2 regions of the Bacillus altitudinis genome follow, and region 2 is predicted to be linked to the other one. Evidence: riboswitches for the same ligand, from Rfam matches in the RefSeq annotation. Region 2 holds a riboswitch; the other holds the start of a gene.
What was found. A riboswitch is a leader RNA that binds a small molecule or an ion and turns the genes downstream of it on or off. The one in region 2 is predicted to bind glycine.
Positions count from the first base shown of each region.

Region 1: another riboswitch for glycine. It lies ahead of ID12_RS04375 (amino acid permease); the one in region 2 lies ahead of gcvT (glycine cleavage system aminomethyltransferase GcvT).

Region 1 covers NZ_CP009108.1:860,774-876,612, forward strand. The annotation lists gene ID12_RS04320 (response regulator aspartate phosphatase) at 1-856, shown strand, start outside; gene ID12_RS04325 (PRD domain-containing protein) at 950-1,798, opposite strand; gene ID12_RS04330 (glycoside hydrolase family 1 protein) at 1,830-3,296, opposite strand; gene ID12_RS04335 (beta-glucoside-specific PTS transporter subunit IIABC) at 3,301-5,160, opposite strand; gene ID12_RS04340 (hypothetical protein) at 5,491-6,444, opposite strand; gene ID12_RS04345 (hypothetical protein) at 6,556-7,449, opposite strand; gene ID12_RS04350 (PadR family transcriptional regulator) at 7,632-8,183, shown strand; gene ID12_RS04355 (DUF4188 domain-containing protein) at 8,188-8,676, shown strand; gene ID12_RS04360 (NUDIX hydrolase) at 8,687-9,310, opposite strand; gene ID12_RS04365 (helix-turn-helix transcriptional regulator) at 9,480-9,686, shown strand; gene ID12_RS04370 (DUF3169 family protein) at 9,683-10,363, shown strand; gene ID12_RS04375 (amino acid permease) at 10,411-11,757, opposite strand; glycine riboswitch at 11,920-11,999, opposite strand; gene ID12_RS04380 (LacI family DNA-binding transcriptional regulator) at 12,276-13,292, shown strand; gene ID12_RS04385 (MFS transporter) at 13,941-15,122, shown strand; gene ID12_RS04390 (shikimate dehydrogenase) at 15,141-15,839, shown strand, end outside.
Region 2 covers NZ_CP009108.1:3,143,510-3,159,348, reverse strand. The annotation lists gene tasA (biofilm matrix protein TasA) at 1-182, shown strand, start outside; gene sinR (transcriptional regulator SinR) at 250-585, opposite strand; gene ID12_RS19140 (anti-repressor SinI family protein) at 619-783, opposite strand; gene ID12_RS15885 (YqhG family protein) at 968-1,765, opposite strand; gene ID12_RS15880 (DEAD/DEAH box helicase) at 1,780-3,450, opposite strand; glycine riboswitch at 3,701-3,808, shown strand; glycine riboswitch at 3,812-3,907, shown strand; gene gcvT (glycine cleavage system aminomethyltransferase GcvT) at 4,012-5,109, shown strand; gene gcvPA (aminomethyl-transferring glycine dehydrogenase subunit GcvPA) at 5,126-6,472, shown strand; gene gcvPB (aminomethyl-transferring glycine dehydrogenase subunit GcvPB) at 6,465-7,925, shown strand; gene ID12_RS15860 (rhodanese-like domain-containing protein) at 7,965-8,345, opposite strand; gene ID12_RS15855 (lipoate--protein ligase family protein) at 8,565-9,401, shown strand; gene mntR (transcriptional regulator MntR) at 9,487-9,921, shown strand; gene ID12_RS15845 (patatin-like phospholipase family protein) at 10,228-11,103, shown strand; gene ID12_RS15840 (SA1362 family protein) at 11,100-11,495, opposite strand; gene ID12_RS15835 (DUF1385 domain-containing protein) at 11,534-12,490, opposite strand; gene ID12_RS15830 (YqhR family membrane protein) at 12,712-13,239, shown strand; gene aroQ (type II 3-dehydroquinate dehydratase) at 13,349-13,792, shown strand; gene ID12_RS15820 (M24 family metallopeptidase) at 13,789-14,850, shown strand; gene efp (elongation factor P) at 14,876-15,433, shown strand; gene ID12_RS15810 (YqhV family protein) at 15,807-15,839, shown strand, end outside.

The DNA.
Region 1 (15,839 bases), 1.4 Mb from region 2:
CATCGGACTGTTTAAAATTGCTGAGAAAAAACTACAAAACATTCCTGATGAAATAGAAGTAGCAGAATTCCATACGAAGGTCGCAAACCTATATATGATGCTTCGCCAAAGCCTGATTTCACTTCATTATATTCAGAATGCCATCGATATTTTCAAAGGTCATGATGGCTATGAAAGAAGACTGGCAGCAGCTTTTGTGATCGCAGCCACCAACTTCATGGATATTGGCGATTTCGAAAGAGCTGAGAATTACTACACAAAAGCATTACACATCTCAAATCAATTAAACGATCATTTTTTAGCATCACAGCTTTATCACAATATCAGTATTCTATATGCCGAAGTTGGAGAATCAAAAAAATGTATTGATGCCCTAGAAAAGGCTCTTAGTGATGATGACTACCTTTCATCTTGTTATTTCGAACACTCCATGTTTATGTTACTAAAAGAGCTACTCTCCATTGATGAAAAGTCGCAAGCTCTCTATTATTTTGAATTAGTCAAACAAAAACAAGAAATAGACAGAAACCCCATCTATACAGCAAAAATGAATTTTCTCTATCACCTATATTTCACTGAAGACATATCCAAAAAAGCTCAAACCTGTTTCGATGACATCAGTATTCTGAAAGAATTAAAGGATGTTGAAGGTGCCCGTGAATTAAGTGCACTAGCTGCCAAACACTTTGAAGAGCTAGGTTCAATTCACCAAGCATACCTCTTTTTGAAGGATGCCTATCAATTAGAACACACTACACTTAATTGGAGGAATTATGATGAAAAAAGTGAGTTTACTCATTTTCGCTTTAGCCATCGTTGTTTTCGGACAAACGGTGTCTTACAATTCGTTAAATGATACAAATCTTGGCCCAACAGAACGACCTATCGGAACATAAACCTATACAATACAAATAACCACTTGCCTCATTACAAGGCAAGTGGTCCACATTTATTTTAGTTCTTGATAAGAAATGAGGCGGTGAATATGTACCGCCAGATACGTAAGTTCGTCATTTGGAATAACAATACTATGCACCTGTTTAATATAATCTTTGATTTTGAAAGCTACATCCATCGCTTGAGGATACAAGTGTGCAATTTGTTCAAACAACTCATTTTCTTGATCTGATAATAATTTATTTGCGTAAAATCTTTCAACAAAGAATTTCACATGTGTAATAAATCGGCTGTAATGAATATTCTCTTGATCCATTTTCATATTCAACGTATAGCGGACGAGATTCACAATACTTCCAATCATCTTGGCATACTTCATGCCATCTTTAGAATCGGACTCTTCACCTAACGCATTAATTAAATGGAAGGCGATATTGGCCGCTTCTTCCTTTGGTAATTGTATGCCCAATGTATTGTTGACTAACTCAAGCGCATAATTACCTACTTCAAATTCTTCGGTATAGTAGTTTTTGATTTCCCAGTATACTCGATTTGTAATATTAATATTCTTCTTGTGCCGTTCTACTGCAAAATTCAAGTGGTCCATCAAGGTAAAATAGACACCAGAATTCAGACTCGAGTTTAAGCGTTTTTCAGCATATTGAACAATATGCTGAGTTAAATCGATAAACTCTTGTGGCATTGAATCTAATAGTTGGAGAAATTCCTTCGCTCTCATGTTATCGACAGACATAAACACTTGATCTGCCTTCTTTTCTTCAATCATTTGACCTGGTTTTTGTCCATAACCAATCCCACGGCCGAATAGAACCATCTCCTGTTGGTTCTGATCTTCAGCCAGAACCACACTCGAGTTTAAAACTTTTTTGATTTTAAACATCGTCATCACCTGTTTTCATGATTGTGGTTTTTCAATCAAGCGATTCACCATTTGTTTCAATGACCTTTTTGTACCAATAAAATGAGTCTTTACGAGAACGTTTTAATGTACCGTTTCCATCGTCATCTTGATCTACATGAATGAACCCGTATCGTTTTGACATCTGTGATGTACCTGCACTAATAATATCAATTGAGCCCCAGCTCGTATATCCGAAGAGGTCAACGCCTTCTTCCACCGCTTCTCTCATTTGGCGGAAATGCTCTTTGAAATAGTTAATACGATAATCATCGTGAATTGATCCATCACTTTCAACAACATCTTTTGCACCCATGCCGTTTTCTACAATGATCAGTGGTTTTTGATAACGATCATATAATTCTATTAAAGAAATTTTCAGACCAACCGGATCAATTTGCCATCCCCAATCAGTAGATGGAAGGTAAGGATTTTTGACCCCACGGATGGTATTTCCATCCGTTTTTTCTAATCCTTCATCAGCTGATTCAGTTAAAGACATATAGTAGCTGAACGAGATAAAATCTACTGTATTTTCTTTTAAAATAGAAAGATCATCTGATTCCATTTGGATATGAATGTTTTTTCTCTCAAGCATGCGCTTGATAAGCGGAGGGTATTCACCAAATACCTGAACATCTGCATAGAAATAGTTTTCTAAGTTTTGTTTCAATGCCCGCTCCACATCATTCGGATGACAAGTGTGCGGATACGTTGTTAATTTTGTCAGCATACACCCTACTTGACTGCCTGGTATGATGCGATGACAATCTGCTGTTACGAGTGCAGAGGCAATGAATTGATGATGGAGTGCTTGATAAACCGTCTCTTCCTCTTTCCCTTCTGGGCAGCGATCAGGAATAATTCCTGCTGTAATAAAAGAGTGGCGGTGAATACTATCTATTTCATTAAAGGTCAGCCAATATTTCACATCATGTTTATAGCGTTCAAAACATACATTGGCGAACTTAACAAAGAGATCAACGACTTTTCTTTCAACCCAGCCATTATATTTCACGCTCAGTGCTAACGGCATTTCATAATGTGACAGCGTCACAATCGGTTCTATGTTGTGTTTTTTCATTTCTGCAAATAAACGATCGTAAAATTGGAGTCCTTTTTCATTTGGTTCTTTCTCTTCTCCAGTTGGGAAGATACGGCTCCATGCAATAGAAATGCGAAGAGTTTTAAAACCCATTTCAGCAAATAGAGCCAAATCCTCTTTATAGTGATGATAGAAATCAACACCTCTGCGTTTTGGATACTTTTTATCATCTGGGTCTTTCATCGCTCGATCTATATTTTCAGAAGTAACAGCTAGATGCCCTTCATAATCTTCTACACTCAAATTAGAACGGTACATCGCAATATCAGCAACAGATGGGCCCTTTCCATCTACATTCCAAGCGCCTTCTGCTTGGTTGGCGGCAATGGCGCCGCCCCATAAAAATCCTTTTGGAAAACCTTTTATTGTCGTCATATGTTTAGCCTCCTAATTGGGTGATAACCATCAATGTATCTTGGCGATTGACCTCTTGTAATGGCTGTACCTTAATATCATATTGATCTGTATTCGTGATGACAGCAAGCGTAACTGGATCGTATCCTGCTTCCATGATTTTTTCTACATCAAATTCAATGAGTAAATCCCCTGCTTGTACACGATCTCCTGCCTGCACTTTTGGATAAAAATACTGTCCTTCCAACTGTACAGTATCAATGCCAATGTGGAATAATACTTCCACCCCTTTGTCCGTTTTCATACCAAGTGCATGGTTTGTTTCGAACAGCAAGGTGACCTCACCTTCTACTGGTGCATATAGCGCTCCTTCTGAAGGAACAATGGCAATTCCGTCTCCCATGACCTTTGAAGAGAAAATATCATCTTTTACTTCAGCTAGAGAGATCATTTGACCAATCACAGGGCTTTTGAAAGTTTCCCCTGCTCCAATTTGTTCAGCAAATGCTTCTTGATCATTTGTCTTTTCTTCTACTTTTTTATCCTTACCTAATACAAAAGCAGCGATAAAAGCAACAACGAAGGAAATGACAGCTCCAATGACAGCAAACATTAGATTTCGTGGAAGCTCATCTGATATAAACATCGACATACTTGCTAATCCAGGACCAACTAGTACAAAGGCTTGTATACCAACTAATCCAATGAAGATCCCGCCAACAAACGAACCAATCATGACACTTCCAAGTACGCGTTTATTTTGAAGTGTCACACCATACAAAGCAGGCTCTGTGATGCCAAAAAATGCTGAAATTCCTGCCGAAATGGCTGTTGATCTGAGTACCTTGTCTTTCGTGCGTAGTGCCACTGCGAAACAAGCTCCACTTTCCGCAATATTATGCGCAAGGGATGCTGGTAAATAAAGTGCTTCTTTCCCGAGGTTCCCCATCGTTGTCACTGCATAAGGGACCATTGCTTTGTGCATGCCTGATGCAACCATAAACGGGAGTACCGCTGCTAAAATTGCAACAGCTACCCAGCCTACTGTATTAAACATCGCAAGAATAACGGATGAAAACCCTTGTCCTGCTGTAAAACCAAGTGGTCCTAATAACAGTAACGTAACGGGTACAGTAATGACTAATGACATCATTGGGACAAAGAAAATCCGAATTGGTTTTGGTGAAAATCGTGTGAAGAATTTTTCCATTTGAGCGTAAAGCAATACAGAAAGGATTGCTGGAAACACTTGATACGCATAAGCTATATTTTTTACGTCGAATGACATTAATTGCGCACCTTCAGTAAGCATGGCTGTCATGTTCGGAAGAAGGAGTGCACCGACTGCTGATAATGCGACCAGTGGGTTTACCTTTAGTTTATTTGCCGTTGTGACAGCGACTAGTAATGGCAGGAAGTATAGTGGTGCGTCACCCACCATGTTCAGTATTTGATAGGTTTGGCCTTTTGCATCCACCCATCCTAATAAAGAGAAGAGGAGAAGAAATGATTTTAAAATCCCTCCGCCTGCGATAGCCGGAACAAGCGGCTGGAAGACACCCACAATGAAATCTAATAGAACTGTGCCTGCTTTTCTTTTTTCTTTTGGCTGATTGGATGGCATGCTTTGCCCAGACGAGCTGCCGCCCATTAAATTTGTTACCTGTTGATACACTTCAATCACGTCATTCCCAATGACCACTTGGCATTGTCCTGACATTCTGACAGCTATGACACCTGGTGTTTTTTCTAATGCTGGTACATCTGCTTTTTTCTGATCAATTAGTGTGAAGCGAAGTCTTGTTGAGCAGTGTTCAAGGTGCGCAATGTTTTCTTTACCACCTACATGCTGTAAAACATCTTTGGCGACTTGTGTGTAATCCATTTTTTCTCCTCCTTTTCTCATACATGAGACCTATATTTTGGCAATAAAAAAAGGATCTAAAACGACAAATTAAAGAAATTCATCGTTTTTAGATCCTGCCTGCATGACCAGTCACATGTCTAATTTATTTATATTGGATTTGTTTTTAGTATATATTGATTATATGAAAGCGTCAACATTTATTTTTCTGAAATTTATTAAGGTCTATATACCCAAAATACTTTTCTTTATTTACTTAAAGCAACTCTTTTGTTCCTTCTATCATCAATCAACAAAATGTTTCTCCATAAAAAACCAGATAAGTTGATTCACTCATCTGGTTTAAGATGCCTATTTTCTCTTTTCTTCTGCTTTCTTTTTAAATGCTTTCGCTTGTTTTTCATATTCCTTTTTCGTGACAGCTTTTAACTCTACTGAATCGCCTGTCATGATATATGGTCTAGGGAGTTTTTTAAATTCCTGATACGTGAAAGCTTTTATCTCTATAGTACCGTTAGTCTTTTTAATTGGCAGTTTGATTGATTTTGCATCTCGATCAGTCGAACCTATAATGACACCTCGTTCAATTATAGGATCGTAGCTCATGTCTAAATAGTCTCCACCATCAGTTTCGCCCCCGACTTCTAATTTCATTTCTTTATAGGGCTTACAACCATCTTCAGAAACAGTTGTTATTAGAAAAGAGCCGAGCCATCCATTCTCAATATGCATGCTTTCCACTTGTAAAAATAGTTGTTTGTCCTCTGCCGTATATAGAAAACCATATACCTTCGCCACTTTATCCCTGAAGTGTCTCATATTGTCATAAAATCTAGTTTCTGAAGTATCAACTAGATGTTGATGTCGAACTTGAAGTTTTTTGTGATACGAATCTAGCTTTTTTCGATTGATTGCTTTATATATTCTGCTTTTTTTATCACCTTGTTTTTTCACAGATAGGTCTTTACCGGACATTTGAACTTCGTATATGATTGTTTCTTTGCCTTGTTTGACTCGAAATTCATAACCGTTTTCCTTTGAACTCCCGGACACTACATATTGTTTTTTATATATTTTGGGATCCCACCATATTTCTTCTATATACTTTTCATTCAAATGCCCCGTTACTTTGCCTTTATTCTCAGATATCTCAAACCAGCTCATTTTATCCTTCGTTTTATACGCAAATGCATAGGCATGATTCAATGAATTCTTTTGTGCGATTGCTTGATATGCTGTCCAGCCGCCTCCACCTAAGACGAGTACTGCCAGGATAGACACGACCCACATTTTCAATTTACTCATAGGTACCTCCACTAATATATGATTTAAAATATCTTCATGATCCCTATTTATTCAACTAAATTCTGATCGCCCTGAAATGCCATTCACAACAATCATCTGTTCCAACACGATCTACTTTTGCCATTCTTTCGCCTTCTTTTTGAATGCTTCCGTTTGTTCTTGATATTCCTCTTTCGTGACCGCTTTAAATTCTATTGTCCCGCCTGCCATTTTAAAAGGAAATTTAATGTATGTTGCGTCTCGGTCAGTTTCCCCTAAAATAAAACCCTTTTCAATTGCAGGATAAGTACTCAAATCAAACATCATCCCATCTGAAACTCCACCTGCTGTATGTTTCGTTTCTTTATAAGGTTCACCACCATCTCCTGGAACCTTTCTCATTAGAAAAGAACCTGCCCATTCAGACTGCATATACATTCGTTTTACTTTTAAAAATAGTTGGTATGAACCATCCTCTGCTGTATACAGATAACCATAAGCGCCTGTTACTTTCTTAATGAAGTTTCGTACATAATCATGAAATCTATTTTCCGTGTCATCCATCAGTTTCTCATATCGAGTATGAATGTCCTGTTGAACAGCACGTAGGTTTTTTTGATCAACTGCTTTGTATGTGATGCTGTGCTTTTCACCTTGTTTTTTCACAGAAAGATCTTTTTCGGCAAGGTGAACTTCATATGTGACCGTTTCTTTCCCTTGCTTCACATAAAATTCGTAACCGTTTTCAATTGATTTTCCGGTTAATTGATATTTGTTGATAAATAGATTGGGATCATAATGCCTTTGCGGATTTTCCTCTAAAATGGTTTCGTTCAGCTGGCCTGTTACTTTTCCGTTTCTCTCCGTTACCTTGAACCAGTTCACACGATCATGAGTCTTATATGCAAAGGCGTAGGGATGATTCAAACCACTCTTTTGTGCGATTGCTTGATAGGCTATCCAGCCGCCTCCACCAATCAGTAGTACCGCCAGAATAGTCATGATCCAGATTTTCGATTTACTCATATGTCCCCTCCAAACTATGATCGTTCACTCTATATGAAGGATTCATCTCATTGATTAACAAATCAGTGATCTCTTCACCTCCTTTCTAGCATTTATTTTTTTCTCATACCTCTTGTATCTGCAGTTATACATCGTTTATTATATATCTAAATGATATATCTTTTAGATAGGTGTGTTAATCAATGAAAAAATACAATGATACGACGTATGCGATTTTGGGGATTTTAACGACAGATTGTAAGTCTGGGTATGAAGTGAAGCAATTAATTGATAGGAGCTTGCATCACTTTTGGAAAATTAGTTATGGACAAATTTATCCAGCTTTAAAGTTAATAGTCGAGGAAGGGCTTGCGAAGGTTTCACCCACTTCTACAACTGGCCGCTCAGACAAGCGGGAATATCATCTAACTGAAAAAGGGCTGGACACGTTGAGGCAATGGCTGGCGCAGCCGCTCGATCAAGTACCATCAGAACGAAATGAGGTGTTATTAAAGTTATTTTTTGGTCAATATCTTTCGTTTGAGAAAAAATTGGTGCTTTTACAGGATTATGAGAGGCAGCTCCGTATCCGTTATGAGACATATGTTGCGATTGAACAAAACATTCAAGAGCTGTATCCAGATGAAGCTGATGCGAAGTATTGGCTGTATACGTTAGATTACGGAAAGAAAGTGGCGCAGGCTGGAATTGATTGGTGCGTGGAGACCTGTGAATCAATGAGGAAAGAAGGGTGAACAAATGAAAAAAAATATACGTGCAGGCAGGTATACAACAGACAATTCTGAGCCAATTGTTGTGTTCATTATCGGAATGAGAATCAATAAACGCTGGGCTGTCCATCAATGGCTGCCAGTATTTAAGGCGATGCCGGGGATGATCAAAGAACTTTATACACATCAAGAAGAACTTGGTTTTCTCGGGACAGAAAATTACTTCGGTTTACGCACCACCACCATGATCCAATATTGGAAATCAACAGAGGACCTCCTTGCCTATGCCAAGATGGAGAAGCATTTGGCTGCTTGGAAAGGATTTAACCAAAGAGCACGAAATAATGACGCGGTCGGAATTTATCATGAAACGTATCAAATTCAAGCCGGCTCATATGAATCTATCTACGTGAACATGCCTTCATATGGATTGAGCAAAGCTAAAGCACCCATCCTAATTGGAAAAGGGAAAGGAAAAGAAACCGCAAAAGAACGCCTTTCCACAACAAATTCCTAGAGCTGGTTCTCTAGGAATTTCTTTTTGCAACCATCACAAAATGTTTTAATATGCGGGCAGTTAATCCCCAAATGGTGTAACGATTGTAATCATAAAACCACTCTTCAATCGAACGACTCCCCCAGCTGTATTTTTCACCATTCATGATTTTTTCATAAGGAAAGTCCTCTCCTGGTGTTGGCTGCACCGATACATGGTGTAAGTACGGTTCGTATTGGCTGAGCCATGATAGAGGCACAGTAAAGGTCTCCTCTACTTCTTCTTGATTAAAGGAATGTTTGACCTGCTGTTCATCAATAATCCCGACAAATGGATATACCACAAAGGATGGTGAGGCAATATAAGGGCTGAGCTGCCCTAAAACCTTGACGGATTCGGGCGGAATTCCTAGTTCTTCATATGTTTCCCGCAGTGCAGCTTCTTGTGCGGTTTCCCCACCGTCGAGTTTGCCTCCTGGGAAGCTAATATCGCCAGGCTGTTTTCTCATCGTCAGTGATCGCACTTCAAATAAAACATGCCATTCCCCGTCTACTTGCACCAAAGGGACAAGGACTGCCGCTTTGAACGCTGTCTCTTCTCCAATAAATAGCGGCTGTGATTGATGTAAATCACTTTTTAATTGATCAATGAACATGGGCATCACCTATTTTCTGTTTCTCTTTTCTTTAGCGTATCATTGATTCCCTTTTGAATAAAGGCGATCTTTTGACAATTATTTTTATCATTTTGACAACTATACTTGTCAAAATGAATATAATACTTTACAATCAAGATAACATTTTGATCAGAGTTGAGGTGACAGAATGAAAAATCGGCTAAAAGAGCTGCGGGCGCGTGATGGTTTAAACCAAACGGAGCTTGCGAAACGGGCAAAGGTTTCCCGCCAGACGATCAGCTTAATGGAACGAGATGAATTAATGCCGTCTCTCTTACTTGCTATGAGGCTTTCACGTATTTTTCAAGAACCCATTGAACAAATTTTTCTATTCGAGGAGGATGAACTCACATGAAAACTGTATACAAAATGCTCTTAGGTGCTCTCCTTGGTTTTCTCGGTGCTTACTGTTTGCTGGCTGCCGAATTTGAGCTGACACTTCTGCAAGCTGCATTTGAAGCGACTCTTGTCATCACTGGCTTGACAGTTCTATTCATCATTTATTGTTTTTCAGGCATTTCACGCATGAAGAAAAGAGTCTCTCTTTCAGTATCTGGTGATGAGGAAGATGAACTAGAGGTAAAACAGTACCGAACCTTTACTGATGTAACGTTAGCTAATACGGTGAGTACCATTTTATCGATTATTGCAATTGGAATTTCCATCGTAACCGAGCAGCCACTCTGGCTGATTCTCGCAAATGCTGCCTTATTTTTGATCACCGTCATTCTTTCTTATGTATCGATCTCTGTCCTAAAGCTCGTCTATCCTAATCGTCACCTACCTAGTCCAACTGATAAAGATTATGGCAAAAAACTGCTCGCCATTTCTGATGAAGGCGAAAAGCATGTGATGCTCGATGGGCTTTTTCACACTTTTCAAATGATGAATATTTTATTGACTGGTGCCATGTTTATTTTGATTGTCTATTCTCTTGGCGCCAATCACTCTCAGCTCTTCTCTATCATCGTCGTTGGACTTGTTCTAATCATTCTTAATGCATACTATATGTTGAAGATTCGAAATCGTTAAATAAGCAAAAGCACAGCCATTTAAAAAGGCTGTGCTTTTTTCGTTCATTATGCTGAACGGCGTTTCTTTCGTGCATAAATCAAAAATAGAAACCCAAACCATACGGGTGTCAATAACAGGGCTGGACGTGTTGCATCAGCGAAAAGCATGATGACAAGAATGGCAGCAAAGAGCACAAGAACCGCTATATTCACAAAAGGTGTAAATGGTGTTTTAAAGGTAGACGCCTTATGCAGTTCAGGACGTGTTTTCTTATATTTCAGATGGCATATTAAAATAATACTCCATACCCAAATGAAACAAATGGCACTGATCGTTGTCACAATACCAAAGGCTTGTTCAGGAATCAGCTTGCTTAAAAGAGCCCCTACTGACACCACAATCGTCGACACAAACAGGGCATTACTTGGAACAGCATGCTTATTTAGACGGCCAAAAGATGCCGGTCCTTGTTTTTGATGACTGAGATTATACAAAATTCGGCTCGTTGAGAACATACCGCTATTACAAGCAGACGCCGCAGATGTCAGGACGACAAAGTTGATGAGTCCCGCCGCTACTGGTATCCCAATGAGTCCAAAGGTTTTCACAAAAGGACTTTCTGATGCACTGAGTTCTGTCCATGGGTTGATGCATAGTAATACAAAAATCGCACCTACATAGAAAAAGAGAATTCTTAATGGAATTTTATTAATCGCAGACGGGATATTTTTTTGCGGATTCGCTGTTTCTGCTGCTGACACACCGACAAGTTCCACGCCCACATACGCAAAAATCACCATCTGGAATGACAATAAGAAGCCTGTCACACCATTTGGAAAGAATCCTCCGTGTGACCACAGATTCGTTACCGTCACGGGCCCTGCATCTGTTTGAAAACCAATGATTAACAGGACAATTCCAACGCCAATCAACAGTAATATCGTAATCACTTTAATAAGTGCAAACCAAAATTCCATTTCTCCAAAAAGCTTCACCGTTAATAAATTAAATCCTAGCAAAATCAATAAACAAATAATAGCAGGAATCCACTGCGGAATATCAAACCAATACTGCACATACACCCCGACCGCAATAACATCTGCCATCGCTGTCATAATCCAGCAAAACCAATACGTCCATCCTGTCACAAAGGAAGCCCATGGTCCAAGATAATCCTCTGCTATATCCGTTAAAGATTGATAGCCCGCCTTAGATAAGAGCAATTCTCCAAGTGCCCTCATGACAAAAAAGATGGCCATTCCGACAATTAAGTACGCAAAAATGATCGATGGTCCTGCCAATTGAATAGCCTTTCCAGACCCTAAAAACAGCCCCGTTCCAATCGTTCCGCCAATGGCAATTAATTGAACATGACGGTTTGATAAATCTCGCTTTAACTCTTGTTGTGCCAATTTCAACACCCTCCTACGACACGATCCTATACTGAAATAATAAACTCACAAAAAGTCCATAAAAAAAGAGATTGGATGCGCTCCAATCTCACGGTCATAAAAGAATAGCAAAATAGAGAAAAGCAATACACAGTATGATCCATGCATCACAAATACAATATTTCGTACTCTTCTGTCCTTTTGCCTGAGATTGTGAACCCTTCGGCGCCGCACATACATGCGGTCTCTCCAGAAGCTGCTCCTGCCATAGTGTGACCCACAGCAATCATAGCCTTCGATATTTACTTTAAATGTTGCTATTTCTGAATAATTTTATATTTTACGCCTCTAAAAGAAAGCTGTCAATGGTAATCTTTTAAGATGTTGTTTCCTCCTTATCTGAAGCTGATATGACATCACTTCATCAACACCCCTTGATTAAGGTATAATGAAACAAAGAATGTTCGGCTCGTTTGGTGGAGACATCCATCTTGATGATGAACCATAGTTAGGCAATCCAATGAAGTTGGTGAAGACAAATGAAAAAAATGAACAAACAGCGTGTGACATTACAAGAAGTCGCTCGGCATGCCGGTGTATCGACTTCAACGGCCTCACTCGTTGTTCGCAACAACCCTAGGATCTCTGAAGCCACCCGGAAAAAAGTGCTGCAATCCATGGAGGATTTGGGATACGTGTACGATCGCGTCGCTGCCAATATGCGGTCGAAAAGTTCAAATATTGTGGGTGTGATCGTCACGGATATTTCAAACACCTTTATTTCTGAATTTTTAATCGGTGTGCAAACCACCCTTGAGTCACTTGGCTATACCGTTTTACTTGGGACAACCTTTGATAGTGTGGATAAGCAGGAGCGGCTCATCTCCACAATGGTAGAGCACCGAGTGGGTGGAATCATCTTAAATCCAGCATCGAAAAGTTCGACACGAACGGTCAAACAATTAAACAACATTCGCACGCCAAAAGTATTGGCAAATCGTGAATTAGCAGATGTCCATTGTGATTATGTCGGTGTTGATTATGAACAAGGCACTTGGATGGCGGTCCGTCATCTTCTTCAAAAAGGGCATCGCCGCATCGCTTTCTTAGGTGGAATCAAATCCTCCTCGACTTGGATTGAACGGATGAAAGGGTTCAAAAGAGCCCATGATGATGAGGACCTGACGATGGATGAATCTCTTATTATCGATATGGTGCCTACCCGTGAAGGCGGGAAAGAAGCCCTTGCCCAAGTGATTGACCTTCCCGAACCACCTACTGCTATTTTTTGCTTCAGTGATTTAGTGGCGTTTGGGGTGATTCAAGAATTGGCAGCGCGTGACATCAAGCCTGGTGAAGACATTGATGTAGTTGGGTTCGATAACATCCCTGAAGCGGAGATGTATCACCCGCCGCTCACCACAGTCTCATCATTTCCACGATCCATTGGAGTCAAAGCAGCCAACCTTTTGTATCATAAAATGAACGAGCAGGATGAAGAACTGCAGCGATTGATATTAAAGCCTCAACTTCATATTCGAGAAACCTCGACATGATCATGAAAAGGAGAATTGCAAAGCGATTCTCCTTTCAGATTGTTGACAAAGGGCTAAAATGAACTTTATTTTAGCCCTTTGTCTTCTTTTCAGCGTGATAGAAAACCTTTGCAGTCTAGGAAGGACGAGCACCGGAGCAGAGCGAATTTGACATTCGTGAGCACCGGAGCGCAGGACTGACAAAGAATGCGAGGGTTTGTCTACACGCTGAAAGGAGAATTGCAAAGCGATTCTCCTTTTTTTATTGAGCAAGTCAACTATTTCTTTATTACATTTTTCTTTTTTTAAATCACAAAGTCATAAACTTGACACATTTTATACACAGGAGTATATTTATCTCGTTGCTTCTTTTAGTATATCGTTATACCTTTTGTGAACATATCGTTATTTATGATATCAACTACAGTTAAAGATGGATCTTTTGATTCTGATCAAATCGAGGAAGTCCATCAACTTATGATAACTGTTTTTATTTTTAATTATTTAGTAGAACGATGTACTTATTTGAAGAACAGATGAATATTCATTATTTTTTCATCAATCACACAAGGGGTGTTGTGATGGACTTAATATTATTTACGTTTAAGGAAATAACAAAGGGTAACAAGAATTTGGCCCGAACAGGGTTTCAAATATAGGAGTGGGAACATGAAAAATCCATACATTAAATCATCACTTGGCATGTACTTAAACTATTTCATGCTAGGCATGATCAATATTATTGTGGCATCAAACATGGAAAGCTTATCTGAACGCTACCATGTAGATATTCCAAAAATCAGCTTGCTTGTATCAGCAATCGGTATCGGTAAATTAATTGCTCTCTTTTTCTCTGGCCGGCTGGCAGACAGCTGGGGGCGAAAACCTGTCATTATTACAGGTAACTTTCTCTACTTATTATTCTTAATTGGGATTCCAACAACGACCAATTATACATTGGCTTTCATTTTTGCCATTTCCGCAGGGATTGCGAACTCATTACTTGATTCAGGAACATATCCTGCTTTGACAGAATCATTTCCTAAAAAAGCAAGTTCAGCTTCTGTTTTAGTAAAGGCGTCTGTATCAATTGGTGCGACTGTTCTTCCATTTATCTTGGCATTCCTTATTGCACATGACATCTTCTGGGGCTGGGCATTCTTTGGTTTAGGACTTCTCTATTTACTTGTAGGCATTTACTTGATCTTTATGCCGTTCCCAAATCATAAGCAAACGGCTTCTCAAAACGATCTTCCCGTTCAAGAGCAAATGAAGGAAGAACCGAAAATGTTTGGTGAAGGTTTAGCTGTTGTACTTATGGGATTCACGTCTACTGCATTATTTGTTGTATGGCAAACTTGGCTTCCACAGCTCGGATTGAAATTGATTGGGCTTGGCTCAGGACAAGCGACACAGCTTCTTTCTTATTTTAGTATTGGTGCACTCGTATCTGTTCTATTGCTTTCAATCGTATTAGATAAATTCATTTCACCGATTATGGTCGCCATTATTTACCCAATCGGGGCATTCCTTGCCATGCTTTCACTATTTCAAATTGAAACGTACGGCATTGTCATTGTTAGTACCTTTTTCTTAGGATTATTTACAGCCGGCATTTTCCAGTTGGCGATGAGTATTATGATGAAATTATTCCCTACAAACAAAGCAACGGCTTCATCATATGTCAACATTGCGGCAAGTTCAGCGTTTATCCTTGTTCCGCTGATTACAAGCGGACTCGTTAGCACGTACGATATTAAAATGACTTTATTCTTCGATATGATCATTGCGGTCATCAGCGTATTGTTAGCAGTCTTTGTTTTACGACGCATGAAAAAATTGTTTAGATAATTAAAGGAGATGTCAATCATGACAAACATACACGAACGTAATATTGATGGAAAAACAAAATTAGTCGGTCTTCTTGCAACACCAATCGGGCACAGCCTGTCACCACGGATGCACAACCTTGGCTATACACTAACAGGAATCAACTATGCTTACCTTGCTTTTGAGGTAGGAAATGATGAACTAGAAGCAGCAGTAAACGGGATGAAAGCGATGGGTGCAGCTGGATTTAACGTATCCATGCCGAACAAAATGAAAGTACTTGATTACTTAGATGAACTAGATGATTCTGCAAGACATACTCGCGCAAGCAACACAGTTGTGAACAAAGATGGCAAGCTGGTTGGCTACAACACAGATGGTCTTGGTTACGTAAGAAACTTAATTGAACATGGCGTTGAATTAGCTGGACAAAAGGTTACACTCGTTGGATCTGGCGGCGCTGCAACTCCGATTGCCATTCAGCTTGCACAATCAGGTATTCGTGAAATTAGTATTTTTGCTCGTAATGACCAATACTTTGTTCAAGCAGAAGAAAATGTAAATTACATCAACAACGAAATGAAATCATTCGGTGTCAAAGCGAATATCTTCCCACTTGAAGACAAAGACGCTTTCCGTCGTGAAGTAGCTGAAAGTGCGATCTTAGCAAACGGGACAAGCCTTGGCATGAAACCATTAGATGAGCTCAGCATTATTGACGATACCCTTGATGTATTA
Region 2 (15,839 bases):
ACCAGACGAAGGATAAAGCGGGTCACTATATCCAAAATAAATACCAAGGCGATGCGATTCAAATTGATCTTTCCTTCGAAGCGACTCAGTGGAATGGTTTAACGATCAATCCAAAAAAGCATACGGATGAAAAAGGCTACGTGAAAGAAAACGAAAAAGCACACAGCGAAGATAAAAAATAAAGTCAGTCTTTAGACTGATAACAAGATCTGCATAGCAATTGGAGGAGTATGCGCTAAAACATGCGCATTACTCCTCTTCTTGCTTTTTTTTCCAGATTTGATAATCTAAAAATTCACGAAATTGCTTTTTCGAAACCCCTGATGTCATTGCATCTCGAACTAGTTTTTCCCATTCACTATCTAATTGACCATCGTATTCGGTTTCATCATTTTCGTTTAACAGTGTATGAACCGAGACGTCCAGAACAGCGGAGACTTTTTCAAGAAATTGAATGGAGGGGTTTGTTTGCAAGTTTCTTTCTATTGAACTTAAATAAGACTTCGCTACCCCAGCCTTTTCGGCCAGTTCTGATAGTGAGTAGCCTTTTTCATTGCGGTATTGTTTAATACGCTGGCCAATCAATGTCATCACCTTCCTTTCGATATTATAGCACATTCAGAAAGGTTTGATAGAATGACTTCTTGCCATAGGGGGAGACTCAGAGGACTTTTTGCGTGATTTGAGAAAATGACGGACTTCTTCAACTGTTAGTCCTGCTTTGCGCGCTTCGCGTAATAATTGAACCCATTCACTGTCTAATAACTTCGTTTTCTTTTCCATACAAATACCCTCCTAAAATACTGAATCGTGTATTTCAGGCACTTAACGCATGAAATGGAAAAACACAGGTGATAAGACCTCATAGATTGCTTGCGTCATGTTTCCGCCCAATACAAACAGACAAACGTTGCTTTTGATTGATCGAAAATTTGATATCACATGAAAGGGAGGGAGACTCGCTAAGTCAGCCTCCTCTTTTTTGCTGTAAGTAAAAAAGTCCGCCATTTTCAATCGTAAGACTGATTTTTGGTTCGTATAAAGTTTTAAGTGCTTGTCTTTCTATTTCATATTCTACAGATGTGTCTGAAGTCCCTTCATAAAATTGGTTTAAAAGTTTCGAGTCTTCTTTCCACTTTTGAACAGCTCTTACCGCCCAATCATCCGGCTCTTCATTGGCATAACGTTCCATCAGGCTGTAAAGCCGTTTGACGCCGCTCTCTGGCTTAATCATCGTACTCATTGTGAAGCAATAATCAGGAATTTGAGACGATAGCTCACGTGCTTCTAGCTTCTCTTGAAATTGTTCGATGACTTCTCCGCGTATTAGATGAAGTCCAAGAGACAGCAGTTTATCTTTTTTACGGTCTGCCAGATAGGATATTTTGACATTGAGACCAAGCCACGGCTCCAGTGCGATCTGGCTGTTTGTGAGCGGTCTGACTTTTTCGTACAGCCGAATAAAACGGCCTTGCTGTTTCACAGCCTCGAATATTTGGAATAAACGAGGGGAGCCGAAGTGGACAAATTCTCCTTCGACCGAGTCATCAGCTTTTTTTTGATCGGTGATCAAAGTCAATTGCCGCGGCTCAGGTACGCCTCCCGTTTTTTCGAGCCAATGCCAATAAAAAGGGCGGTTCATGATCAATTTATCCATTTCGATTGTCAGTTGTACGGTCAGGTGCCCTGCACTTTCTTCAAGTATGTCGCATTGATTTGCCTGAAAGAAACGGAGAAGAAATGTGTGAATCTCGCGCTGCTCCATTGGTCAACTCTCCTTTATGAACCTTGCTGTCTTTCTTCTAAAAGCGGTGTTTGTGCTTCTGTTAAATAGGAAGCAAATTGGGTTAATTTCTTTTTCATGTCTACGTCAGACTCGTGCTGGAAGAGAATTTGATGCAATTCTGTTTCAGCATCTTGGATATCAATTCGGGTTAAAATATCATCTAGATCGCCAATGACGTTTTCAAACAGCTGAATTTTTTCATATAAAAGTTTTAAAATATGTTCTTCGACTGTCCCGCTAGTTGCCATATTGTAAATGTGGACATCCCGCTCTTGACCGAGCCGGTGAATACGTCCAATTCTTTGTTCCAAGCGCATTGGGTTCCACGGAAGGTCGTAGTTGATGATTTGGTTGCAAAACTGAAGGTTGATCCCCTCGCCGCCTGCTTCTGTCGCGATGAGCACTTTCGCCCGCTCTCTAAATAAATCTTTCATCCAGTCTTTTTTACTCCGTTTAAACCCGCCTCGAAAAGGAACCGAACTGATGCCGTTTTGCTGGAGAAACCATTGTAAATAAATTTGTGTCGCACGGTATTCAGTGAAGATAATGACTTTTTCATTTAATTGCTGAATGAGTTTAACGACTTCAAGTGCTTTAGAATTTTGTTCTACCTGGTTGATTTTCTCCATGATGTGCATCATCGCAGAAGCGCCTAGAATGTGTTTTTCCTCTTCTTGCATTTTTTTAATGGTCATATAGACGGCCTCACGGCTCGAACAGCATTCTCGTTCTAAGGTCATAATTGAAAACATGTGCTTCGTATAGGAAGGGTTTTCTTTTAACTTGCAAATTTCATCATATAGTGCTTGTTCTGTTGGGGAGAAATCAATAGAAATTGTCTTCACATGACGCTTTGACCACTCGATGCCAGTGTCTTGTCTCCGGTTCCGAATCATGACTTTATTGACTAACTGTTTTAGCCGGTCATGGTCTTCAAGTTGAAGGTCTTTTTTGGCAAAGAGGTCTTTAAATTGTGTTTCATTACCTAAATGGCCTGGCTTCAACAGAGAGACGAGATTAAAAATTTCTCCTATCCGATTTTGGATAGGTGTGGCTGTGAGCAGTAGGCAGAACTTTTTATTCAAATTTCTCACAAACTCATAGTTTTTCGTTTTATTGTTTTTCAGTTTGTGTGCTTCATCAATAATGACCATATCGTAGGAGATGGATAAGATCGTGTCTCGATGCGGCTGTCTTTTGGCTGTATCAATTGAGGAAACCACAACATCGCACTGCTCCCACACATAGCTCTTCTTTTGCTCGACAGCATCTATGTAAAATTTCGTCCGCAGTTCTTGTACCCATTGAGACACAAGGGAGGCGGGTACGAGAATGAGAATCTTTTTGGCAAGTCCGCGAATCATGTATTCTTTGATAATCAGTCCTGCTTCAACGGTTTTTCCAAGACCCACTTCATCTGCTAAAATGGCTTTCCCATTCATCTCTTCTACGACTCTTCTAGCGACTTCGAGCTGGTGTTTTAAAGGAGTAAATGCAGGCAGGTGCGCAGGTGCTTGCAGTCCTTCAAATGAATCAATGGCTGTCACTTTTTGTACCTGTGCTGCTAAACGGTACATATCCCAATTCGCCCAGGGACCGTCTGCTGTAAGCCGCTTTTGAAATTCACTTGCCCATTTTTGATCAAAGATCGTTTGAATATTCAATGTGACCGCCTGCCTTTCTGGTAGAGTGATGATAAAATCGTTCTGTTTTTAAACGCTTCATTTTTTGATAGCGATTTAAAAGATGTTATATATCAATAAAAGCGAACGATAATGAATGATTATTTTGAAAATGTTAATGATTTTTCTGTTGCTCTTCATCCATTTCTAATGGTAGGATGTTGGTAAGTGATCTAGAGAATAAGTCACCCATTTTGATAGTATGTCCAATAAAGGTGAAGAATATGAGCGGATGATGGTATGGGGAGAGACCTAGCGGTTATTTTGCACTGACAGGCGCCGAAGGAGCAAGCTGAATTGGTTCAGTGAATCTCTCAGGCAAAAGTACTCTTACCGGACGCAACTCTGGAGAGTGTTTGCGCAGCGATTTTTAGCAAACCACCAAAGGGGAAAACGCACAATGATGTTGTGCTGTAAACTTTCAGGTGCAAGGACAGAGACTTCTTTTTGATAAAAGGGAGCGCTCTGTCCTTTTTTGCTGTGATTTTTTTCTGAAAATTCAGCTTGTAATGTGCACTGTAAGAAAAAAGGGGGAAACGATTGATGTTGAAACGAACACCGCTTTTTCATGCGTATGAAACGTTTGGCGCAAAAACCATTGACTTCGGGGGCTGGGAATTACCTGTCCAATTTTCTTCCATTAAAGAAGAACATGAAGCTGTTCGAACAAAAGCAGGGCTGTTTGACGTGTCTCACATGGGTGAGGTGGAAGTCACAGGTCAGGGAGCTCTTCCTTTTTTACAAAGGTTATTAACCAATGATCTGTCAAAGCTGACAGACGGTAAGGCACTATATACAGCCATGTGTTATGAAGATGGCGGAACGGTGGATGATCTGCTCGTCTACCAAAAAGAAAAGAACAACTATTTGCTTGTGATCAATGCTTCAAATATTGAAAAAGATGTGGATTGGCTGCTGAAACATCAAGGTGAGGAAGACGTTTCGATTAAAAATGTCTCTGATCAAACCGCCTTGTTAGCCCTTCAAGGACCTCTTGCTGCTGACATCATCAAAGATGTTGCGGATGAAGAGGTAACGTCATTGAAGCCATTTACGTTTTTATCAAAAGCAATCATTGCGCAAAAAGAGGTGCTTGTATCAAGAACCGGCTACACAGGAGAAGATGGCTTTGAAATCTACTGCCAGTCAGAAGATGCTGTTCACCTTTGGACCGCTTTATTAGAAGCCGGACAGCCGAAAGGACTGATTCCATGTGGACTCGGTGCACGTGACACCTTAAGATTTGAAGCAAGACTTCCGCTTTATGGCCAAGAGCTCACGAAGGATATTTCTCCTTTAGAAGGCGGCATTGGTTTTGCTGTTAAAACGGATAAAGAAGCAGATTTTATCGGAAAAGATGCACTTAAAAAACAAAAAGAAGAAGGACCGAAGCGAAAGCTTGTCGGGATTGAAATGATAGATAAGGGGATTCCGCGGACAGACTATCCAGTCTTCTCAGGAGATAAGCAGATTGGTGTAGTCACAACCGGTACACAATCTCCAACATTAAAGAAAAATATTGGGCTTGCCTTGATTGAAACATCAGAGGCGCAGCTTGGGACAGAAGTGGAAGTGCAAGTTCGTAAAAAACGTCTAAAAGCCAAAATCGTCGCCACACCATTTTATAAAAGAGCCAAATAACGAGGAGGAATAGAGGATGAAGCACAGGTATTTGCCGCAAACAGAGCAAGATCAAAAAGAAATGCTGGATGTCATCGGTGTTCAGTCAATTGATGAGCTTTTCTCAGATATCCCAGAGAAAGTCAGATTCAAAGGTGCGTACAACATTAAAGAAGCCGCATCAGAAACAGAGCTAGTGCGGGAATTGTCTCGTCTTGCTGCAAAAAATAAAGATACAGTGGCTTATGCCTCGTTTTTAGGTGCTGGTGTGTATGATCATTACCAGCCTGTGATTGTCGATCATGTGATTTCACGTTCTGAATTTTATACAGCGTACACACCTTATCAGCCTGAAATTTCTCAAGGTGAATTGCAAGCAATCTTTGAATTTCAAACAATGATTGCTGAGCTGACCGGTATGGATCTTGCCAACTCCTCGATGTATGATGGCGGAACGGCATTAGCTGAAGCGGCGATGCTGGCTGCAGGACATACAAAAAAGAAAAAGATTGTGGTATCTGAGACGGTTCATCCTGAATCAAGAGCGGTGCTGAAAACATATGCGAAAGGACAGCATATTGAAGTCGTCGAGGTACCTGCGCGAAAAGGTCAGACCGATCTAGCTGCATTAGAAGAAGCCGTCTGCGACGAAACAGCAGCGGTCCTTGTACAATACCCAAACTTCTTCGGTGTTGTCGAACCGTTAAAAGACATTGAACCGATTGCACATAAAGGGAAAAGTCTGTTCATCGTCTCAAGTAACCCACTTGCACTTGGTTTACTGACACCACCAGGAAAGCTTGGGGCAGATATTGTCGTTGGTGATGCGCAGCCGTTTGGCATTCCAGCTGCATTTGGCGGACCTCATTGTGGATATTTCGCTGTGACGAAAAAATTAATGCGGAAAGTGCCGGGGCGTTTAGTCGGGCAAACAGAAGACGAGAACGGTGTGCGAGGATTTGTGCTGACCCTTCAAGCGCGCGAGCAGCATATCCGAAGAGACAAAGCGACTTCAAATATTTGTTCAAACCAAGCATTAAATGCGTTAGCCGCTTCTGTTGCGATGACGGCGCTTGGGAAAACAGGTATCAAAGACATTGCCTATCAAAACGTACAAAAGGCCCATTATGCCAAGACGCAGGCAGAAAAACATGGGTTACAGGCTGAAATAGAGGGCGCTCATTTTAATGAATTTGTGTTGAAACTGAATGAACCTGTGAAAGAAGCGAATGAGCGATTGCTTGAAAAAGGAATCATCGGTGGATATGACTTGGGACGGGATTATCCAGAGCTTCAGCAGCATATGCTCGTCGCTGTGACAGAACTAAGAACAAAAGAAGAAATTGATACGTTCATCAAGGAATTGGGGGATCGTCATGAATAAACAAGATCAGCCGCTTATTTTTGAATTATCCAAAGAAGGAAGAATTGGTTACAGCCTGCCTGATTTAGACGTACCTGAGGAGAAGCTCCCAGATTTATTTGATGAAACGTATATCCGCCATGAAGATGCGGAGCTGCCAGAGGTTTCTGAACTGGACATTATGCGTCACTACACAGCATTATCTAGGCGTAATCACGGGGTCGATTCTGGCTTTTATCCTCTAGGCTCTTGTACTATGAAATATAATCCAAAGATTAACGAAAAGGTGGCACGTCTTGCAGGTTTCTCGCATGTGCATCCACTTCAAGAGGCAGACACTGTGCAAGGTGCATTAGAGTTACTTTATGATTTAGGTGACCATTTAGAAGAAATTACAGGAATGGACGCCGTGACATTACAGCCTGCGGCAGGAGCACATGGCGAATGGACGGGGCTCATGATGATTCGTGCATACCATGAAGCAAGAGGAGATCATAAACGAACAAAAGTCATCGTGCCTGATTCTGCTCATGGAACAAATCCCGCATCTGCAACAGTAGCTGGATTTGAAACGATTACGGTGGCATCTAATGAACATGGGCTTGTCGATTTAGACGACCTGCGCCGTGTTGTCAATGAAGAAACGGCGGCTCTCATGCTCACAAATCCAAATACACTTGGCCTTTTTGAAGAAAATATTTTAGAAATGGCTGAAATCGTCCACGGAGCAGGCGGGAAGCTTTATTATGATGGAGCGAACTTAAATGCCGTATTAAGCAGAGCAAGACCGGGGGATATGGGATTTGATGTGGTTCACTTAAATCTTCATAAAACCTTTACAGGTCCACACGGAGGAGGAGGCCCTGGTTCAGGTCCAGTTGGCGTGAAAAAGGATTTGATTCCATATTTGCCAAAGCCAGTGCTTGTGAAGAAAGATGATCGTTATTTCTTTGATTACGATCGTCCAGAATCCATCGGCCGTGTGAAACCGTTCTATGGCAACTTTGGCATCAATGTCAGAGCGTATGCGTATATCCGCTCTATGGGACCAGACGGCTTAAAGGCTGTAACTGATCATGCGGTGTTGAATGCAAACTATATGATGCGCCGCTTATGTGCTCATTATGATTTGCCATTTGACCGCCACTGTAAGCATGAATTTGTCCTTTCAGGTAAACGTCAAAAGAAACTAGGTGTGCGGACACTTGATATTGCCAAACGATTACTTGATTTTGGCTATCATCCGCCAACAATTTACTTCCCGCTAAATGTAGAGGAATGTATCATGATTGAACCAACTGAAACAGAATCAAAAGAAACCCTTGATGCATTTATTGAAGCGATGATTCAAATCGCAAAAGAAGCGGAAGAGAACCCAGAAATCGTACAGGAAGCACCACATACAACCGTTGTGAAACGAATGGATGAAACAAAGGCAGCACGGAATCCAGTGCTAGTTTTTGAAAGAAAATAAAAAGACTCATGGGGGCAATAGCTCCCAGAGTCTTTTTTGTTAGTTCTTTGTTTTAATGCGGCCGCCCCATTTTTTAAAGCCGCCCTTTAAATTATAAATCTCACGACAGCCATTTTTACGTAACGTTTGAGCAGCCTTTCCGCTTCTCAAATTATTTTGGCAATAGAGATAAACAGGCTTGTCAGGGCGTATTTCATTTTTGCGCTGCTTTAATTGTGAAAGGGGAATGTTTCTTGCGCCTAAAATATGTCCACCTTCAAACTCATTTGGTTCTCTCACATCAATGAGTTGGGCTTTGCGGTAACCTTTGATAAATTCTGCTTCCGTCAGCGTTTTCATAATGCGCTGCTGATAAATGTAACTGCCGATGGAATAAAGAACGAAAAGTCCACAAAGTGAGAGGACGATATAGTTGAATATTGGCAATACGACTCGACTCCTTCTTGAGCATCAGCACAGTCACCTGTCTGATGGTACGTTTTAGACAAATACTATTATAGTAAAGCAAAAGAAACTTGTCATCATAAATGGTAAGAATTATTTTCAATTCCTTCCCTATTTGATAGACTGATGAAGAGAGAAAATCGGTGGTCACCACCATCATCTAACATTGACTACGTAAAAGAGAAGGGATTTTATATGCAAAAAGAGAAATGGTGTTTCATTGATACAGGAAACCAAGACCCTGCCTTTAACATGGCCATGGACGAAGCCTTGCTTTATTGGCATAGTGAGAAGCTGATCCCGCCTGTGATCCGTTTTTATGGTTGGAATCCAGCGACATTATCTGTTGGATATTTTCAACATGTTGAAAAAGAAATCAACATGGAAGCGGTTGAGCGCTATGGTCTTGGATTTGTCCGCAGGCCTACAGGAGGCCGCGGCGTTCTTCATGATCAGGAATTGACCTACAGTGTGATCGTATCAGAAGAGCATCCAGAGATGCCGGCGACGGTGACAGAGGCATACCGCGTCATTTCAGAAGGGATTTTAGAGGGCTTTAAAGAACTGGGACTCGATGCGTATTTTGCTATTCCTCGTACAGAAAAAGAAAAAGAAAGCTTAAAAAATCCAAGATCGTCTGTATGTTTTGATGCGCCTTCATGGTACGAGCTTGTTGTAGAAGGCAGAAAAGTAGCAGGCAGTGCGCAAACAAGACAAAAAGGTGTGATCCTCCAGCATGGCTCGATTTTAATTGATCTTGATGAGGATAAATTGTTTGATTTATTTCTTTATCCAAACGATCGGGTGAGAGAGCGGATGCAGCGCAGCTTTAAAAACAAAGCGGTGGCGATCAATGAAATTTCAGATCGAACATGTACGATAGACGATGCGCGTGTTGCATTTAAACGAGGATTTGAAAAAGGATTAAATATCGAGCTTGTGCCTTATGAGCTGACAGATGAAGAGTTGGCATTTGTTCATCACCTCGCCAAAACGAAATACGCCACAGATGATTGGAATTACAAGCGTTAAGACGAAGGACTCTTCTTGTTTTTTAATGGGCGATGGTGTAGAATTGTTATGATTATTAAGTAAAGGTGCATTTTGGAGGGGTTTTATGACTACACCTAGTATGGAAGATTATATTGAACAAATTTATATGCTGATAGAAGAAAAAGGATATGCAAGAGTATCTGATATTGCAGAAGCCCTCGCTGTCCATCCCTCCTCTGTAACAAAAATGGTTCAGAAGCTAGATAAAGATGAATACCTCATTTATGAGAAATATCGTGGTCTAATTTTAACCCCGAAAGGCAAAAAAATTGGAAAACGTCTCGTATACAGACATGAACTGCTAGAGCAATTTTTAAGAATCATTGGTGTAGATGAAGAGAAAATTTATGATGATGTAGAAGGTATTGAGCATCATCTCAGCTGGAACAGCATTGACCGTATTGGCGACCTCGTCCAATTCTTTGAAGAAAACGATGAGCGATCTGTTCAGCTGAAAGCGATTCAAAAGAAAAACGAACAAACAAATCAAGAATCTTAAGAAAAAGGACACCTGTCGAAGGGTGTCCTTTTAAATTGTTGACAAAGGGGTAAAATGTACTTTATTTTAGCTCTTTGTCTTCTTTTCAGCGTGAAAGAAAACCTTTGCAGTCTAGGAAGGACGAGCATCGGAGCGGAGCGAATTTGACATTCGTAAGCACCGGAGCGCAGGACTGACACCGAATGCGAGGGTTTGTCTACACGCTGAAAGGACACCCTTAGCATGGGTGTCCTTTTTGAATATAGTTCTAATGAAAGGCAATTGCTCCTACACTATTAATAGTGTGACAGAAAAGGGGGCTCCTTGATGAAGATAGATGGTGTGTTCTCAGGTGGAGGCATTAAGGGTGCAGCACTTGCAGGCGCCTATGAAGCGCTTGAAGCAAGAGGGTTTCAATTTGTCCGTCTCGCTGGAACAAGTGCGGGAGCGATCATTGCTTCACTCATCGCAGCGGGTTTTACGAGTCAGGAGATTCGGGAGCTGTTAGACGAAATGGATGAGCATCAATTGCTTGATCGAAGGTGTCAATTCATCCCGTTTAAAATGCTCAGATGGGTGTCTATTTATTGGCGTCTTGGCCTTTACAAAGGTGACCGTCTAGAAAAATGGCTGACAGACGTGTTAAAACGAAAAGGCGTCACCGTATTCGGTGATCTGAAAAAAGATACGCTCAAAATCGTCGCTTCTGATTTAACAAATGGCAAAATCCTCGTCCTTCCAGATGACCTTCCTTCCTATGGGTTAAATCCAGAACGGTTTTCTGTTGCCAGAGCCATTCGGATGAGCTGCAGTCTGCCGTATTTTTTCGAACCTGTCAAACTGAGGTCTTCAAAAGGAATTTGTACCATAGTAGATGGCGGCGTGCTCAGCAACTTTCCGATTTGGCTTTTTGCTGAAGAGAAAAAAAGACCGTTTGTCGGTGTCACATTAACCCCAAACGAAAAAGAACGCCCTCAACATTCCATCCGCAATGCGTTTGAACTGTTTGGCGCTCTATTTGAAACGATGCGTGGTGCTCATGACGAAAGACATATTGCCACAAAACACGAACGTCATATTATTTTTATTCCTGTAGAACACGTCATTGCCACTGATTTTCAGCTGATGACAGAAAAGAAAAAGGCGCTCGTCGATCTAGGCAGACAGAAGGCCGAGCAATTTTTAAAGAGCTGGACATTTTAAAATAAGGCGCGATTTTTCTTTTTGTTTTTCTTGCCTTCAATGACTGTCAAATGTGTTTGGCTTTTCTTTTTGAGAAGGACGGGCTTAGACTTGTGGTCAGTCGGCACGCTTCGCAAATGAGTGACCCGGTTTTTCATCTGGCTTTTCGTTTTTGGTTTAGGCTGCTGGTAGCGACGTTTTGATTGTTTGACTGCTTTACGATAAAGATTTCCTTCTGTTCCAGTTCTTCGATTCATCAGCCATCTAAATAAGAAAAATAGAACCGCTCCAACGATCACAACTGATAGCAGCATTGTAAAAAGTCTGCTTGGATTCGTTGTGAGTAAATACACAAATCCCAAAACACCTAAAGCGAAAATAATGGTAAAAGCAGGATGTACTCGGCGATTCATAACTGTCCACCTCCGAAAGAATTTACCGGATTTATAAACTAGATCACTTGATGAGCAGAATCTGATGCTTGTTTCGCAGATGCTTCCTCTAAACGAAGAAGTTCATTAAAACTTGCAATGGCTACCTCGACTTGATCATCAGAGGGTTCTTTTGTTGTGAGCAATTGCAGCCAAAGGCCAGGATAGCCAAGCACTTTAAGCACTGGCACGTCACGGAGTTTGTTTGTGAGCTGAAGCACTTCAAATGAAATGCCCAGAACAACCGGAATAAGCGCCAAGCGATTCAGAACTCTCACCCATAAAGGATCTGTCGGTACGAGTAAATAGACGAACATGCCGACAATGACAGTGAATAAAATAAAGCTGCTGCCGCATCGATAATGCAGGCGAGATTGGCTTTGGACATTTTCCACTGTGATGTCAAGATTCTGTTCATAGCAGTTTATGACTTTATGTTCTGCCCCATGATATTGAAATACCCTTTTAATTAAAGGGGTCATGGAAATAAAGTAAATATAGCCTAATAACAGGATCAATTTAAAGAATGTTTCCACTGCAATTTGTGCGAAGTTTCCAGAAAACACCGGACGCACAAGTTCAGCTAAAAAGACAGGCACTAAAGTAAAGACAAATTTACTAAAAAGAAGAGAGAGAACTCCGATCACAGCAATGCCAAAGATCATTGATAATTTCGAGCTTTTTTGTTCTTTTTCAAGAGAATGATCTTCAGAAGGATCTAAGTCATAGCGCTCGCTGGAGAAGTTTAAGTGCTTACTGCCGTTTGCGCTTGCTTCAACAAGTGCAGCAACACCCCTGACAAAAGGGATTTTCTTAAGAAAGGCGGTTCGTTTATTGGAGGTCCGGGGAAGCTTTAAAAACTCAATCGACTCATCCTTACGCCGAATCGCTGTCACATAGTTCATTTTACCTCCGAACATGACACCTTCCACAACTGCCTGCCCTCCATATGCTGGAGGTTTTGTTTGATTGGACATATTTCATCAACCTGCCTGTTTCCTGTAATTTACATGCATTTCCTTATACCTTTATTGTACAGGAAAAGAGGGGAAATCACTAGCTCACAGGTCGATTATCTACTAGAATTCTATCTACCTCTTTTTAGCCAGTATACCCTGTTATAAAAATTTTACACTCTCGCACGGAAATCCTTTTTTTTCATGACATTTTGGACATACTACTTGCTGGAGGTGTTCATATGAAACGTGATGAAAAGAAAAACCAAGAAGAAAAAAATCAATCAGTACAAACGTCTTCAATGGTGGCAAGGGCAGCAGCCACAGGTTTTGTCGGCGGAGTTTTTTGGGGCTTTATCGGATTTCTGACCCATGTGTTTCATTTTTCAGAGGTGAGTCCAAATATGCTGTTGCAGCCATTTGTGCTTGGTGAATGGAAAAAAGGCGGACTTGGTACATTTATGAGTATTGTACTTTTAGGGATTTTATCTATTGGGGCAGCCTTTATTTATTATGGACTGCTCAAACGGATCAAAGGTTTTTGGATGGGACTGATTTATGGAGGGATTTTGTGGCTGCTTGTTTTTTATGTATTTAATCCTATATTCCCCGATGTGAAGCAAGTGCAAGATTTGCAGCAAAGCACCATTGTGACGACATTTTGCCTATATATTTTATATGGCATGTTTGTCGGATACAGTATTTCATTTGAATACAATGAATTAACGAGTCAGAAGCTTGCAAGGGCACTCGGGAAAAAGACAGAATAAAGTGTAAATCCACCATTCATATGATAAAATTATTTTTGGAAACGAAAGGTTTCTAAGGAAAAAGAAACAGACATCGATATAGAGTGAATTAGGGTGAAGGAGTGGTCATATGCCTCATTTTCTAGTGCTGAATGGGCCCAACTTAAATAGGCTCGGCAAGAGAGAGCCAGGAGTTTATGGAAGTAAAACATTAACAGATTTAGAAACGGATTTGTTTCAGTTTGCAGAAAGAGCAAATATTCAATTGACGTTCTTTCAATCGAATCACGAGGGAGATTTGGTCGATGCGCTCCATGAAGCAGAAGATCAGTACGATGGCGTCGTGTTTAACCCGGGTGCTTTTACCCACTATAGCTATGCACTGAGAGATGCCATTGCAAGTATTACGTTACCTGTCATCGAAGTACATATCACAAATGTTCATAAGAGAGAGGAATTCCGCCATCATTCGGTTCTTGCTCCAGTATGCCAAGGTCAAATCGTTGGACTTGGTTTAGAAGGATATAAATTGGCGATTCGTTATTTAGTCAGTGAAGGGGGAGCAGTATCATGAAACTTGAAAAACTAAGAAAACTTTTAGCCGAATTAGACATAGATGGTTTAGTGATTACGAGCAGCTTTAATTTACATTATATGACGAGTTTTACTGGATCAGCGGGTCTTGCCATCGTTTCAAAGGATCGAGCCGCCTTTATTACGGATTTTCGTTACACAGAGCAAGCCAAGGATCAAGTAAAGGGCTATGACATCATTGAACATAAAGGAAACATTGTGGAAACTGCTGTCCAAACGGCAAACGAATTTGGGGTAAAACGTCTTGGTTTTGAACAAAACCATATGACATTTGCCACCTACCAGCAGTACTCGGGGAAAGCAAGCGGTATCGAGCTTGTTCCAGTCTCAGAATCAGTTGAAAAGTTGCGCTTGATTAAGTCTAATGAAGAGATTAAGATATTAGAGGAAGCTGCGAAGATTGCAGATCATGCCTTTGATCATATTCTCACGTACATCAAGCCGGGCCTGACAGAAATTGCGGTCATGAACGAGCTTGAATTTTTCATGAGAAAAGAAGGGGCAGAAGGATCTTCATTCGATATGATTGTTGCCTCTGGCGTTCGTTCAAGCCTGCCACACGGGAGAGCGAGCGAAAAGGTGATTGAATCTGGTGACTTGGTGACACTGGATTTCGGTGCCTATTATAAAGGCTATTGTTCAGACATGACAAGAACCATTGCTGTAGGAACACCAAGCGACAAATTAAAGGAAATTTATCATATCGTATTAGAAGCAGAAAACGCTGGTGTGGATAAAATCAAGCCAGGCTTAACAGGAAAAGAAGCTGATCGCATCACACGAGACATCATTGAAAAGTATGGCTACGGTCAATACTTCGGGCATTCGACTGGACATGGGCTTGGTATGGAAGTACATGAAGCACCTGGCCTTTCCTCACGCTCAGATGTCGTGTTAGAAGAGGGAATGGTTGTGACAGTTGAACCAGGCATTTACTTGCCGGATGTCGGCGGCGTGAGAATTGAGGATGATATTGTCCTGACAGCTGACGGCAATAAACGATTGACCCACTCACCGAAAGAACTTATCATATTATGATGGTGAAATGTAGGAGGATGACAAAATGATTTCAGTAAACGATTTTCGTACAGGCCTGACAATTGAAGTGGACGGCGGTATTTGGCGTGTAGTGGATTTCCAACACGTAAAACCAGGAAAAGGCGCAGCGTTTGTCCGTTCGAAACTGCGTAACCTGCGTACAGGTGCGATTCAAGAAAAAACATTCCGTGCAGGTGAAAAAGTAGCGAAAGCGCAAATTGAAACAAAAACAATGCAATATTTATATGCAAATGGCGATCAGCATGTATTCATGGATACAAGTTCATACGAACAACTTGAACTAAGCGAAGCGCAAATCAAAGATGAGCTGAAATATTTGCTTGAAAATATGTCGGTTCAAATCGTCATGTACGGTGATGAAACACTTGGAGTAGAACTTCCAAACACTGTAGAACTAGAAGTAGTAGAAACAGAGCCTGGTATTAAAGGTGATACGACATCAGGTGGATCAAAACCTGCAAAAACAGAAACTGGTTTAATCGTGAACGTTCCTTTCTTTGTGAACCAAGGTGATAAACTAGTGATCAATACATCTGACGGTTCATACGTTTCAAGAGCGTAATGAACAGAGAGACTGTAAACCTCGTGTTTACAGTCTCAGCGTGTAGGCAAACCCTCGCATTCTTTGTCAGTCCTGCGCGCTGGTGCTCACGAATGTCAAATTCGCTCCGCGCCAGTACTCGTCCTTCCTAGACTGCAAAGGTTTTCTATCACGCTGAAAAGAAGACAAAGGGCTAAAATCAAGTTCATTTTAGCCCTTTGTCAACTATCTGAGACTGTAAACCTCGTGTTTACAGTCTTTTTTTATTTGAAAAATAGGACGCCTCGTTATGACACCCCTTACTCTATTCTCTCATCCATCTCTCTTCCTTTTGAAAAACAAGACTACTTCTAGCTAGTGAAGCATATAGTGTAAAAAAAGCTGGAGGTTCTATATGAAACAATTTCTCCCGGGTATACACCCATCA